Regions from separate parts of the Faecalibacterium sp. 9 genome, predicted to be linked through region 1. Evidence: a T-box and tRNA genes for the amino acid it is inferred to sense, from the RefSeq annotation. Region 1 holds a T-box; the other regions hold tRNA genes.
The links. A T-box is a leader RNA that pairs with one kind of tRNA and senses whether it is charged. The one in region 1 lies ahead of tyrS (tyrosine--tRNA ligase), so its partner is inferred to be a tRNA-Tyr.
Positions count from the first base shown of each region.

Region 2: it encodes a tRNA-Tyr, which carries the amino acid that the T-box ahead of tyrS (tyrosine--tRNA ligase) is inferred to sense. The anticodon was not compared.
Region 3: it encodes a tRNA-Tyr, which carries the amino acid that the T-box ahead of tyrS (tyrosine--tRNA ligase) is inferred to sense. The anticodon was not compared.

Region 1 covers NZ_JBLWGB010000002.1:324,125-328,271, forward strand. Annotated here, with positions in the region: gene ACKXF9_RS10080 (arginine repressor) at 1-56, shown strand, start outside; gene recN (DNA repair protein RecN) at 72-1,736, shown strand; T-box leader at 1,804-2,061, shown strand; gene tyrS (tyrosine--tRNA ligase) at 2,126-3,346, shown strand; gene ACKXF9_RS10095 (ACT domain-containing protein) at 3,481-3,948, opposite strand; gene ACKXF9_RS10100 (CapA family protein) at 4,000-4,147, opposite strand, start outside.
Region 2 covers NZ_JBLWGB010000003.1:469-4,615, forward strand. Annotated here, with positions in the region: gene ACKXF9_RS12215 (plasmid recombination protein) at 1-1,003, shown strand, start outside; gene ACKXF9_RS12220 (hypothetical protein) at 1,021-1,197, shown strand; gene ACKXF9_RS12225 (DUF6061 family protein) at 1,296-1,547, opposite strand; tRNA gene ACKXF9_RS12230 (tRNA-Tyr) at 1,700-1,784, opposite strand; cobalamin riboswitch at 2,043-2,254, shown strand; gene ACKXF9_RS12235 (sirohydrochlorin cobaltochelatase) at 2,419-3,651, shown strand; gene ACKXF9_RS12240 (iron transporter) at 3,769-4,147, shown strand, end outside.
Region 3 covers NZ_JBLWGB010000001.1:1,475,939-1,480,085, forward strand. Annotated here, with positions in the region: gene ACKXF9_RS07095 (plasmid recombination protein) at 1-1,118, shown strand, start outside; gene ACKXF9_RS07100 (hypothetical protein) at 1,136-1,312, shown strand; gene ACKXF9_RS07105 (DUF6061 family protein) at 1,411-1,662, opposite strand; tRNA gene ACKXF9_RS07110 (tRNA-Tyr) at 1,815-1,899, opposite strand; gene ACKXF9_RS07115 (winged helix-turn-helix domain-containing protein) at 2,250-3,314, shown strand; gene ACKXF9_RS07120 (C4-dicarboxylate ABC transporter) at 3,384-4,147, shown strand, end outside.

The sequences.
Region 1 (4,147 bases):
AGCGCGATGCAAAAACGATCTGCTCAGAGCTGATCCGGCACATCGTACAAAAATAATGCGGGAGAGAGTATATGCTAAGCAGCCTGCAAATTGAAAATGTTGCAGTTATCCAGAAGGCTGAAGTGCATTTCAAGCCTGGTCTGAATGTCCTCACAGGTGAAACCGGTGCAGGCAAGTCCATCCTGATCGATTCCATCAATGCCATTCTTGGTAACCGCACTTCAAAAGATCTTGTGCGCACGGGCGCATCCAAGGCCGTCATCCGTGCTGCCTTTGAACAGGTGCCGGATGCTGTGCTGAACAGTCTGGAGAAGGCGGGGTACGAACGTTCGGATGCGCTGATGCTCAGCCGTGAGATCACCGCCGAGGGCAAGAGCACCTGCCGCATCAACGGGATGCCCGCGACCGCGTCCGTCCTGCGGGAGCTGTGCGGCGGACTTATCAACATTAACGGTCAGCACGACTCCGTGGGACTTCTGAACCCGGCAAGGCATCTGGGGATTCTGGATGATTATGCACAGAACGACGCGGAATTTCAGGAATACTATGTGCTGTACAGGGAGCTTGTGCGCATCAAGCGGGAACTGGATGCCATGATCACCGACGAGGCCGAAAAGCAGAGAAAAATCGATCTGCTGAGCTATCAGGTACAGGAGATCGAAGACGCCGGGCTGACGGCTGGCGAGGAACAGACCTTGGAAAGCCGCAGAAAAATTCTGGCCAATGCATCGGCTATCCGGGATAAGATCGCACAGAGTTATGCTCTGCTTTCGGGCGATGACGAATCGTCCGGTGCTGTCGATCTGCTGGGCGAAGCCTCCCATGCAATCGACACGGCAGCGCAGCTTGACGATGCACTTGCTGCTGCATCCAGCCAACTGCTGGATCTTTACTATAATGCAAAGGATGTTGCTGCTGACCTGATCGGCCGTTTGGACTCCTACGATACCAATGACGCTGAGCTGGATGAGATCGAGCAGCGGCTGGATCTCATCTATAAGCTTAAGCGTAAATATGGTGATACGGTAGAAGATGTGATCGAATTCGGACAGAATGCAAGGGAGGAACTGGAACGCATCCAGTCCTCTCAGGAACGGCACGACCATCTGCAGGCAGAAAAGCGGCGTCTTTATGCGCTGGCTCGTGAAAAGGCAGAGGCCTTGACTCAGACACGGCTGAACGCTTTTGAAGCACTAAACAAACGCATTTCCGGCACGCTGGATTTTTTGAATATGCCGGGTGTACGCATGACATTGCGGCACACCCGCGGCCCGTTGGCCAGCCATGGACAGGACAGCATCGAGTTCTACATTTCCACAAACCCCGGTGAGGCGCCCAAACCCCTTGCAAAAATTGCGTCTGGCGGCGAGCTGAGCCGTATTACGCTGGCCATCAAGAACGCAATGGCAGATAAAGATGCTGTGCCTACGGTGATTTATGATGAGATTGACAGCGGTGTTTCCGGCAAGGCTGCCGGGCGCATCGGCGAAGTTCTGCGTCAGAGTGCGCAGGGCCACCAGATCTTGTGCATCACCCATACAGCCCAGATCGCTGCACTGGCCGACTGCCATCTGCTGATCCAGAAAAATGTGGCCAATGACCGCACCTATACCGAAATTCACCCGCTGGATGAGGAAGGCCGTGTGGAAGCGCTGGCCCGCTTGATCTCCGGTGACCATGTGACCGATATTTCCCGTGCAAATGCCCGGGAAATGCTGGGTCTCGGAGCGCAGTAAGCCTGTTTCAGCTGCTGCTGGAAACAGGGGTTGACAAGTATCCGGTATTGTGATAGAGTAGCTATTGTTAATGGTGTTGAAGGGAACAAGTACCTTGAAGCGCTCTGCCCAGAGAAGTCCCGGTTGGTGCAAGGGGCTGCAGAGCAGCAGGGGAAATACCTCCCGGAGCTGCAGGTCGAATGCCTTTACAAGGCTAGTAGGCTGTGCCGCGTGCGAGCGTTACAAACGCAGGAGTGTCACTCTACTCTGGGGTGTGCACTCGTGAGGTCGTTTCTGTGAGGGAACGGCAAACAGAGGTGGTACCGCGATTTTTCTCGCCCTCTGCCAAATTTATTTTTGGCAGAGGGCGTTTTATTTTCCCTCTGCCCATACAACAGGAGGAAATGATTATGACTCTGTACGAAGAACTCAAGGCTCGCGGGCTGGTGGCTCAGATCACCGATGATGAGATTATCGACCTGATCAACAACGGCAAAGCAACCTTCTATATCGGTTTTGACTGCACTGCCGACAGCCTGACCGCTGGCCATTTCATGGCCCTGACCCTGATGAAGCGCCTGCAGATGGCAGGCAACAAGCCCATTGCGCTGATCGGCGGCGGCACTACCATGATTGGTGATCCTTCCGGCCGTACCGACATGCGCAAGATGCTCACCAAGGAAGACATCGCTCACAATGCGGCCTGCTTTAAAAGGCAGATGGAAAAGTTCATCGATTTTTCCGATGGCAAGGCCCTGATGCTGAACAATGCCGACTGGCTGCTGAACCTGAATTATGTTGAGCTGCTGCGTGACGTGGGTGCCTGCTTCTCTGTGAATAACATGCTGCGCGCCAAGTGCTATGAGCAGCGCATGGAGAAGGGCCTGTCCTTCCTCGAGTTCAACTACATGATCATGCAGAGCTACGACTTCTACTATATGTTCCAGCACTACGGCTGCAACATGCAGTTCGGCGGCGATGACCAGTGGAGCAACATGCTGGGCGGTACAGAGCTGATCCGTCGTAAGCTGGGCAAAGACGCTTATGCCATGACGATCACCCTGCTGACCGATTCTCAGGGCAAGAAAATGGGCAAGACCGCCGGCAATGCAGTCTGGCTGGACCCCAATAAGACCAGCCCCTTCGAGTTCTACCAGTACTGGCGCAATGTGGGCGACGCCGACGTGATGAAGTGCATCCGGATGCTCACCTTCCTGCCGCTGGAGCAGATCGATGAGATGAGCACCTGGAAGGATCAGCGCCTGAACGAGGCCAAGGAAATTCTGGCTTACGAGCTGACCAGCATGGTTCATGGCAAGGAAGAAGCCGAAAAGGCTCAGAACGCAGCCCGCGCTCTGTTCAGCGGCAACGCCATGGATACCGAGCACATGCCTTCCACTCAGCTGACCGAGGCCGACCTGACCGATGGCTCCATCGGTATCCTGACCCTGATGGTCAAGGCTGGTCTGGCTGCATCCAACGGCGAGGCACGCCGTCTGGTGGTGCAGGGCGGTGTGCTGGTGGACGGTGAGAAAGCCGCAGCTCCTACTGTCAGCTTTACTGCTGAACAGCTGGCAAAGGGCATTGTGATCAAAAAGGGCAAAAAAATCTATCATAAGGTCACCCTGTAATGAAAACACCCTGAAAGAATCAGTCTGCACACCGATAAAACGGTGCAGGCTGATTCTTTCACAGAACAAAAGGCGCAGGTGAGTTTGTTGACTCATCTGCGCCTTTTTCATGTTTACTGTATCAAGAAAACAGCTTACAGCTCATAAGCCTTCTTTAGGGCCTCATAAGCGGCATCCTCGTTTTCTGCATGGACCAGCAGGGAAATATCCAGATCACTGGTGGTAATGAGCAGGACCTCAATGCCCGCCATTGCAAGAGCATTCAGGGCACGGGCGGCCACGCCGCAGCTGGCGACCATTTCCTCTCCAAACAGATTCAGCTTGGAGTAGCCCACGCTGATCAGCGGGGAAGCCTTGGCATCCTTGTCCAGATTTGCAACGGAAATGGCCTTCATCACCAGCGGAAGATCACTGCTGGAAGCGGTAAAGCTGAAATCAATGGTAGTACCATGGGGTGCACTCTGGCTGATCATATCTACGACCACGCCGTTATCCGCAAAAATCTGCAAATACCGTGCCAGACTGTTGCCCTTGAACTCCACGTCCTGCACACTGATCATCATCAGGCTGGTCTCAATGTTGATCTTCGATACTCCGTACATAAAGAACCTCCGTTCTGCCCGAAAAGCGGGCTTCAACAACGTAAAATTCACTCAGGTAAGCTGCAAAAATTCCGGGTCTATGTTTTTCTGGGTAACCGTCCGGATCCACTCCAGACTGAAATCCGGGTAGTCATTCCGCACACCGTGCGCTTGAGCAAGCGCAGCAGTGTAGTCCTGAAGCAGATAGGTGCGCACATTG
Region 2 (4,147 bases), on a different contig from region 1:
CTTTGATGTCAACTCGGCCTACTTTGACAACCACGGCGGCTACGAGTTCGCCAAGCAGTTCTATGAGGATGCCTACCAAGCTGCCGTTCAAATCGTGGGCGGTGAGCAGTATATCCTCTCGGCAGTCATGCACGCCGATGAGATCAACCGTGCCATGACCGAAGCATTAGGCCGTGAAGTCTACCACTATCATCTCCATGTGGTCTATGTGCCTGTGGTGGAAAAGCAGATCCTCTGGTCGAAACGCTGCAAGGACAAGGCACTGGTCGGCACCGTCAAGGAGACCGTCATGCAGGTCAGCCGGAGCAAGAAGTGGGCATCCAAGCCCCTGCTGGACGATGCCGGAAAGCCTGTTTTGCAAAAGAACGGCAAGCCAGTCCTGAAGAAGTCGTACAGCATCTTGCAGGACGATTTTTTCAACTATATGCGCGCTGCCGGGTACACCGATGTGGAGCGCGGCGAGCGTGGCAGCACCGAAGAACACCTGACCGTCACCCAGTTCAAAGTTCAACGGGAGCAGGAACGGCTGGACAGCCTGACCGCCCAGATTGACCAGAAAGAGCAGCACCTCACCCAAACCAACAAAACCCTCTCCAAGACCGAAAAGGAACTTGCTGCTGTGCAGAAAAAGGCCACGCTCACAAAAGAAGCCCTCATTCATGTGCGCGATTTGGATTATATCGGCAAGCGCACCTTTCTCGGTAACTACTCGCTGACCGAAGAAGAATTTTCCAAGCTGAAAAAGCAAGCCGACCACGGCTATATGATGGACGTGGAGAACCGTCGCTTGAAAGAAGAACTTTCCACCGCCAAGAAGGAAGCTGCTCATTGGGGTCAAAAGTATCATGAGCTCTGGTATGAAGTGAAGCCCTATCTGGACGCGCTCCACCGTGCTCCTGAACTGGTGCGCGGTTTTCTGGAAAAGATTCTTGCTCCCAAGCAGGAGCGCACCATGAATGTGCCGCAGCGAAGCCGCAAGCGTGGGCAGGATATGGAACTTTGATTTTCGGAGGATACCATTTGAACAAAAAGAAGAAGTCGAACAAATCCGGCTACCCGGATGAAGCAATCAAGACCCTTGCACGTTGCTTTTATCCCTCCATAGTTGAGTTTTTCAACAGCGAGGAAGGCCAGCGTGAATATGAGGAATGGCTGAAAGAGCAGGAAGCTCTACAAGCCTTGCCTGTTGCAGCATAAAAACAGCAGGACGCTCCCGATGAAAGGAACGCCCTGCCTTACATAGATGTATCTCACCGAGGTGTGTCCAGTTGGGCACACCTCTTATTTTTTTGTCCTTAATCTTCTAGCCCATGGCTCCCGGCTGCATTTTTCAAATATTCCTCCGGGTCACCGTTCAGAATCAAATCGGCATAGCTCAGCGGGTCATTGTAGATAAGGTAGTCCAGTTCGGTTTGCTGTGCCATGGTCACGTCCAGCGCATCCTCAACCCCGGTACAGTCGATGGAGATTTTTCTCCCATCTTGGAGAGTCAACTCCACACACCCGGTATCCATGTTAAACTTGCAAGCTCTTGCATCGTACTTCATAATCGCATCCTCCAAATCTTGTTAGTGGCTTACGGTCTATGACAAGGTATCGGAGTTTTACGCCGTCCACGGGAGCCTTCATTGTTGTACCCGAAGAAAACGAAAAATCCGAACCCTTCTCCAATCGGAAACAGGTTCGGATTTTTCTTGTTTGGTGGGCGCGGGTGGATTCGAACCACCGAAGCTGAAAGCAGCAGATTTACAGTCTGTCCCCATTGGCCACTCGGGAACACGCCCATATTCATTTTTTTGTGCGTCCGTTCGCCGGACGACTTGCTTATTTTAGCATGGGAAATGGATTTTGTCAACTGTTTTTTACTTTTTTCTTCAAAGCTTTTTTGCACCCGTCGAAGGCGGGGTGCGGCAATGCGGATGGCTTTGTGCGAAAACGGCGGACATCCGTCTTTTTTACTGCAAAAATATTTATTGAATAAGCGGCAGATCCGGCGGCTCCGGATTGCATTCTGCGCAATTCTATGTTATAATTCCGGACGAACTGAACAGAAAACAGCAGGTGCCTTCTGCCGCTTTGCGCGGTGGGAAGGGTAAAAGGGAAGCGGGTGCAGATCCCGCACGATCTCGTCACTGTGATAAGGGAGTCCGCGTCAAGGTGCTGTGCGCACCGGCCACTGGAGCATTGCTCCGGGAAGGCGGCGCCGGGCGGCGATCTTTCAGTCAGGAAACCTGCCTGCTGTTGGTACGGGGGCCTGAGCCCCAGATCACGAGGAATTGGTTGTACCAAAAAGCCCTGAAAAAATCAGAGGTCTTTTTGTCATGCCATCCGCAGGACAAAAGGGCCTCTTTTTTACCTCACTTTCCTGTACCCTTTGTTCGGTTCGGCCGCAATTTATCCACAGGAAAGGACAAGACAATGAGAAAGATCGAAACCAAGAAGCTGGCTGCAGCCGTTACGGCTCTGGCCCTGTGCGCCGGCGTGCTCACCGGCTGCGGCGGTGCTGCTTCCAGCACTGCATCCAGCACCGCTGCGTCTGCCGCTTCCAGCGAAGTGAGCAGCGAGGAGGCTGACGAAATGGCAGCAAAGAATGTGGCAGACCTGATCGATGCCATCTATGTGCAGGAGCGCAATGATGACACCGACGCTCAGTGCGAAGCCGCCAAGGCTGCATGGGATGCTTTGACCGACACCCAGAAGGAACTGGTGGAAGGCGAGAACGCTGATCCCGACTACTTTGGCCGTGACACCGGCGATGCTTCCAAGGACGATGCCCGCAATCAGGACGACATCGGCGACAACGAGCTGCTGGTGGTCTCCTTCGGCACCTCCTTCAACGACAGCCGCGTGAAGGACATCAAGGGCATCGAGGATGCTCTGCAGGCCGCATACCCGGACTGGAGCGTGCGCCGCGCCTTCACCGCACAGATCATCATCAACCATGTGCAGGCCCGTGACGGCGAAAAGATCGACAACATGCAGCAGGCCATGGACCGCGCTGTGGCAAACGGCGTGAAGAACCTTGTCATCCAGCCCACCCACCTGATGCACGGCGCTGAGTACGACGAAATGATGGAAATGATCGACACCTACCGCGACAAGTTTGAATCTGTCGCTGTGGCTGAGCCCCTGCTGGGTGAGGTCGGCTCCGATGCCACCATCATCAATCAGGATAAGGAAGACGTTGCCAAGGCTGTCACCGCTGCTGCCGTGAAGGAAGCCGGCTACGACAGTCTGGATGCCGCTGCCGCGGACAAGGTCGCCTTTGTCTTTATGGGCCACGGCACCTCGCACACCGCAAAGGTGAGCTACAGCCAGATGCAGACCACCATGCAGACTCTGGGCTATGACAATGTGTTCATTGGCACCGTTGAGGGCGAGCCGGAGGAAACTGCCTGCGAGAACGTCATCGAGGCTGTTAAGGCTGCAGGCTACACCAAGGTGATCCTGCGCCCGCTGATGGTGGTTGCCGGCGATCACGCCAACAACGACATGGCCGGTTCGGAGGATGATTCCTGGCTGAGCATGTTCAACGCTTCCGGCGCATTTGAGTCGGTTGACTGCCAGATCGCTGGTCTGGGTGAGATCGAGGATGTCCAGAAGCTGTATGTCGCCCACACCAAGGCGGCAATCGATTCTCTGAACGGTTGATTAAACGAACCCTCTCCGTTTCGCGGCCGCTTTGCGGCATCCGGTGGAGAGGGTTCATTTTTTATCCGAACAATGGTATAATAAAAGCTGATTTTTTATAATGTAGAGGTATTTCCTATGAAACGCGTTTTTTCCTGTGTTGTCGCTGCTTCTCTGGCGCTGAGCCTGCTGGCGGGCTGCGGCGCTTCTTCCACGGCATCTTCCGCGGCGTCCGGCGCTGCCAGCTCGGAGGCTGTTTCTTCCGTAGCTTCTTCTGCCGTTGAGACCGCCGCTCTCCCGGATGGTGTGTATACCGCCGAGTTTGACACCGACAGCAGCATGTTCCACGCCAACGAAGCCTGCGACGGCAAGGGCACCCTGACCGTGGAGAATGGCCAGATGACCTTCCACGTCAGTCTGGCGTCCACCCACATCGTCAACCTGTATCTGGGCAAGGCTGCCGATGCTGCCGACCACGAGGCCGACTGGCTGCAGCCTACCACTGATACCGTCACCT
Region 3 (4,147 bases), on a different contig from region 1:
TCCACTTCAAAAAGCCAACCGCCAGCTACACCGACCTGTTCTCCCAACTGGAAACCGCTGGCACGATTTCAACACGCGGCTTGAAGCCGGATGCCACCCATTACTGCGAGCTTGTCTTTGATGTCAACTCGGCCTACTTTGACAACCACGGCGGCTACGAGTTCGCCAAGCAGTTCTATGAGGATGCCTACCAAGCTGCCGTTCAAATCGTGGGCGGTGAGCAGTATATCCTCTCGGCAGTCATGCACGCCGATGAGATCAACCGTGCCATGACCGAAGCATTAGGCCGTGAAGTCTACCACTATCATCTCCATGTGGTCTATGTGCCTGTGGTGGAAAAGCAGATTCTCTGGTCGAAACGCTGCAAGGACAAGGCACTGGTCGGCACAGTCAAGGAGACCGTCATGCAGGTCAGCCGAAGCAAGAAGTGGGCTTCCAAGCCCCTGCTGGACGATGCCGGAAAGCCTGTCCTGCAAAAGAGCGGCAAGCCAGTCCTGAAGAAGTCGTACAGTGTCCTGCAAGACGATTTCTTCCACTATATGCGCAACGCCGGGTATACGGATGTAGAGCGCGGTGAGCGTGGCAGCACTGAAGAACACCTGACCGTCACCCAGTTCAAAGTTCAACGGGAGCAGGAACGGCTGGACAGCCTGACCGCCCAGATTGACCAGAAAGAGCAGCACCTCACCCAAACAAACAAAACCCTCTCCAAGACCGAAAAGGAACTTGCCGCTGTGCAGAAAAAGGCCACGCTCACAAAAGAAGCCCTCATTCATGTGCGCGATCTGGATTATATCGGCAAGCGCACCTTTCTCGGTAACTACTCGCTGACCGAAGAAGAATTTTCCAAACTGAAAAAGCAAGCCGACCACGGCTATATGATGGACGTGGAGAACCGCCGCTTGAAAGAAGAACTTTCCACCGCCAAGAAGGAGGCCGTTCGTTGGAGCAACAAGTACCACGACCTGTGGTACGACGTGAAACCCTATCTGGATGCTCTCCACCGTGCGCCCGAACTGGTGCGCGGCTTTCTCGAAAAGATTCTTGCCCCTAAGCAGGAGCGCACCATGAATGTGCCGCAGAAAAACCGCAAGCGCGGGCAGGATATGGAACTTTGATTTTCGGAGGACACTATTTGAGCAAAAAGAAGAAGTCAAACAAATCCGGCTACCCGGATGAAGCAATCAAGACTCTTGCACGTTGCTTTTATCCCTCCATGGTTGATTTTTTCAACAGCGAGGAAGGCCAGCGTGAATATGAGGAATGGCTGAAAGAGCAGGAAGCTCTACAAGCCTTGCCTGTTGCAGCATAAAAACAGCAGAACGCTTCCAGTAAAGGGAACGCCCTGCCTTATATAGATGTATCTCACCGAGGTGTGTCCAGTTGGGCACACCTCTTATTTTTTTGCCCTTAATCTTCTAAACCATGGCTCCCAGTTGTATTCTTCAAATATTCCTCCGGGTCACCATTCAGAATCAAATCTGCGTAGCCCAGCGGGTCATTGTAGATGAGATAATCCAGTTCTGACCTCTGCGCCATGGTCACATCCAGTGCATCCTCGACCCCAGTGCAGTCGATAGAGATCATTCTCCCATCCCGGAGCAGCAGCTCCACGCAGCCAGTATCCATGTTGAACTTGCAGGCTCTTTCATCGTACTTCATAATCGCATCCTCCAAATCTTGTTATTGGCTTACGGTCTATGACAAGGTATCGGAGTTTTGCGCCGTCCACGGGAGCCTTCGTTGTTGTACCCAAAGAAAACGAAAAAACCGAACCCTTCTCCAATCGGAAACAGGTTCGGATTTTTCTTGTTTGGTGGGCGCGGGTGGATTCGAACCACCGAAGCTGAAAGCAGCAGATTTACAGTCTGTCCCCATTGGCCACTCGGGAACACGCCCATATTCAATTCGCAGTCTCACAGACTGCCTGTATATATTACCACTGGGGCAAGGGTTTGTCAATGTTTTTTGAGGAAATTTTCTTGCAGGGGACGGAAGTAAGCGAAAAGCCCCGGGATCAAGGCGTCCCGGAGCTTGTTGGAGCTGGTGACAGGAACTGAACATGTTCCGACACTTTTCAAAAAGAAAAATGCACAAAAAACATACCTTGAAAATGTTCAGGACGCTAAATTATTTCGGAATCCGAAAAAAGTATTGATGTATCCCAAACAGCGTGTTATTCTGTAGACAGTGCTTATTTCATAATCCGAAATAAGCGAAGACAATGGGGTCTGAAAGGAATCACAGCTATGAAAAAATCCAGCCTGCGGACAGTAAAGGAGAAGAACCGCCGCCTGATTTTGCGGGCACTACTCACCGAGGGCGGGCTCTCCCGGATCGAACTGGCAAAGCAGACAGGGCTTTCTCCCAGCACCATCACGGCACTGGTGGGAGAGCTGCTGGCAGAGGGCGTCGTGCAGGAGAGCGGCCTGCGTGCCGCAACGGCAGGGCGCAGCCGTGCCGGACTGACCATCTGTCCGGACTATGGCAGGGTCGTTGTGGTGGATATCGGCCGCAGCCATGCGGTTTTATATCTCTACGACATGGCTTTGCAGTGTGTGTTCCGCACGGTGCTGCCCGACCACGGCGGGGATGGAAACGAGCTGCTGACTTCGATCTCTGATGCGATCTTTCAGGGCTTTTCCATGGAGGAGCTCCACGCAGGCAAGATGAAGAGCATTGGGCTGCTGTTTCAGGACGACACCGAGATCAGCGAGTTCCGCGTGATGTACTCCACCGGTTATACCGCGGCGACCATTTCTCTGCGGGAGGCGCTGTTTACCCAGTTCAAAGTGCCAATCGTGGAGGAATACAGCCGGGTCTATACCGTGAGCCGTGCACTGGCAGAGGCCGGCAAGTCGGTAGGTTCCAACTATGCACACATCGACCTTGGCGACCGAGCCGTGGTGCAGATCGTGCAGAAGGAACAGCCGGTGGCACTGCGCAGCGAGGGACAGGCAGACATCACAGGTCTGCTGCTGCCCGAAGGCGGCTCTCTGCTGGAGCTGGCGCAGAACTTTGAAGCTGCACCGCCCGCTCAGCAGGCGGCAGCGCTGAAAAGTGAGCAAAGCCCGGTGAGCTGCTTTACGGTGCGGCTGAGCAATGTGGCACGGATGCTCTGTTCGCTGTTCGTGATCGAGAAGCTGTATCTCTCCGGCCCGGCGGCTGCAAGCCCGGCGTTCATGCGCGGGGTGGTACAGAAGCTGAAAAGCCCGGAGATGCGTCCGGTGGTGCTGAACCCGGATCCTGTCCATACGCCTGCCTTTATGGCAACGGATCTGCGTCAGAGTCTGCTGTGCAGCACGGACGCCTGAAAATGAAACTTGCCGTGGTTTACGGTGAGAATAAAGGGGGCTTGCCCCCGCAAAAAAAGGAGCAGAACTATGTTACAAGGCATTCTGATCGTTGTGGCATTCCTGGTCGTCGCGGCATTGATGATGACCAAGAAGATCCCTACTCTGCTGGCGCTTCCTTTGATGGCTGTCGTCATCTGCATCATCGCCGGTGTGCCGATGTTCGGCAAAAACGCGGACGGCGCAGAGATCGGCTGGCTGACCACTGTGTTTGAAGCCGGCACCGTCCGTATGGGCAGCGCCATCATGGCAACCATCTTTGGTGCATGGCTGGGTCAGCTGATGAACAAGACCGGCGTCACCGAGAACATCATCAAAAAGAGCGCTGAGCTGGGCGGCGACCGTCCGCTGGTAGTCACCCTGATCATGGTTGTGGCCACCGCCGTCCTGTTCACCACCCTGAGCGGTCTGGGCTCCATCATCATGGTAGGCTCCATCGTGCTGCCCATCCTCATCTCTGTCGGCGTGCCTGCTGCAAGCGCAGCCTGCATCTTCCTGATGGCATTCACCACCGGCCTTGCCTGCAACATTGCAAACTGGAAGAGCTTTGCAAGCATCTTCTCGCTGGACATCGCCGACATTCAGGGCTTTGAGATCTACCTGATGGCAGCGACTGCCATCGCCACCCTCATCATGGTCATCGTGGAGTTCAAGCGCAACGGCATCAAGTTTGCATTCTCCGCTCCCGTGGACAACACAAAGCCCACAAAGCAGCTCACCGGCGTGCGCGGCGGTCTGGCCATGATCACCCCGCTGATCCCCATCGTGCTGGTCGCCTTCCTGAAAGTGCCTGT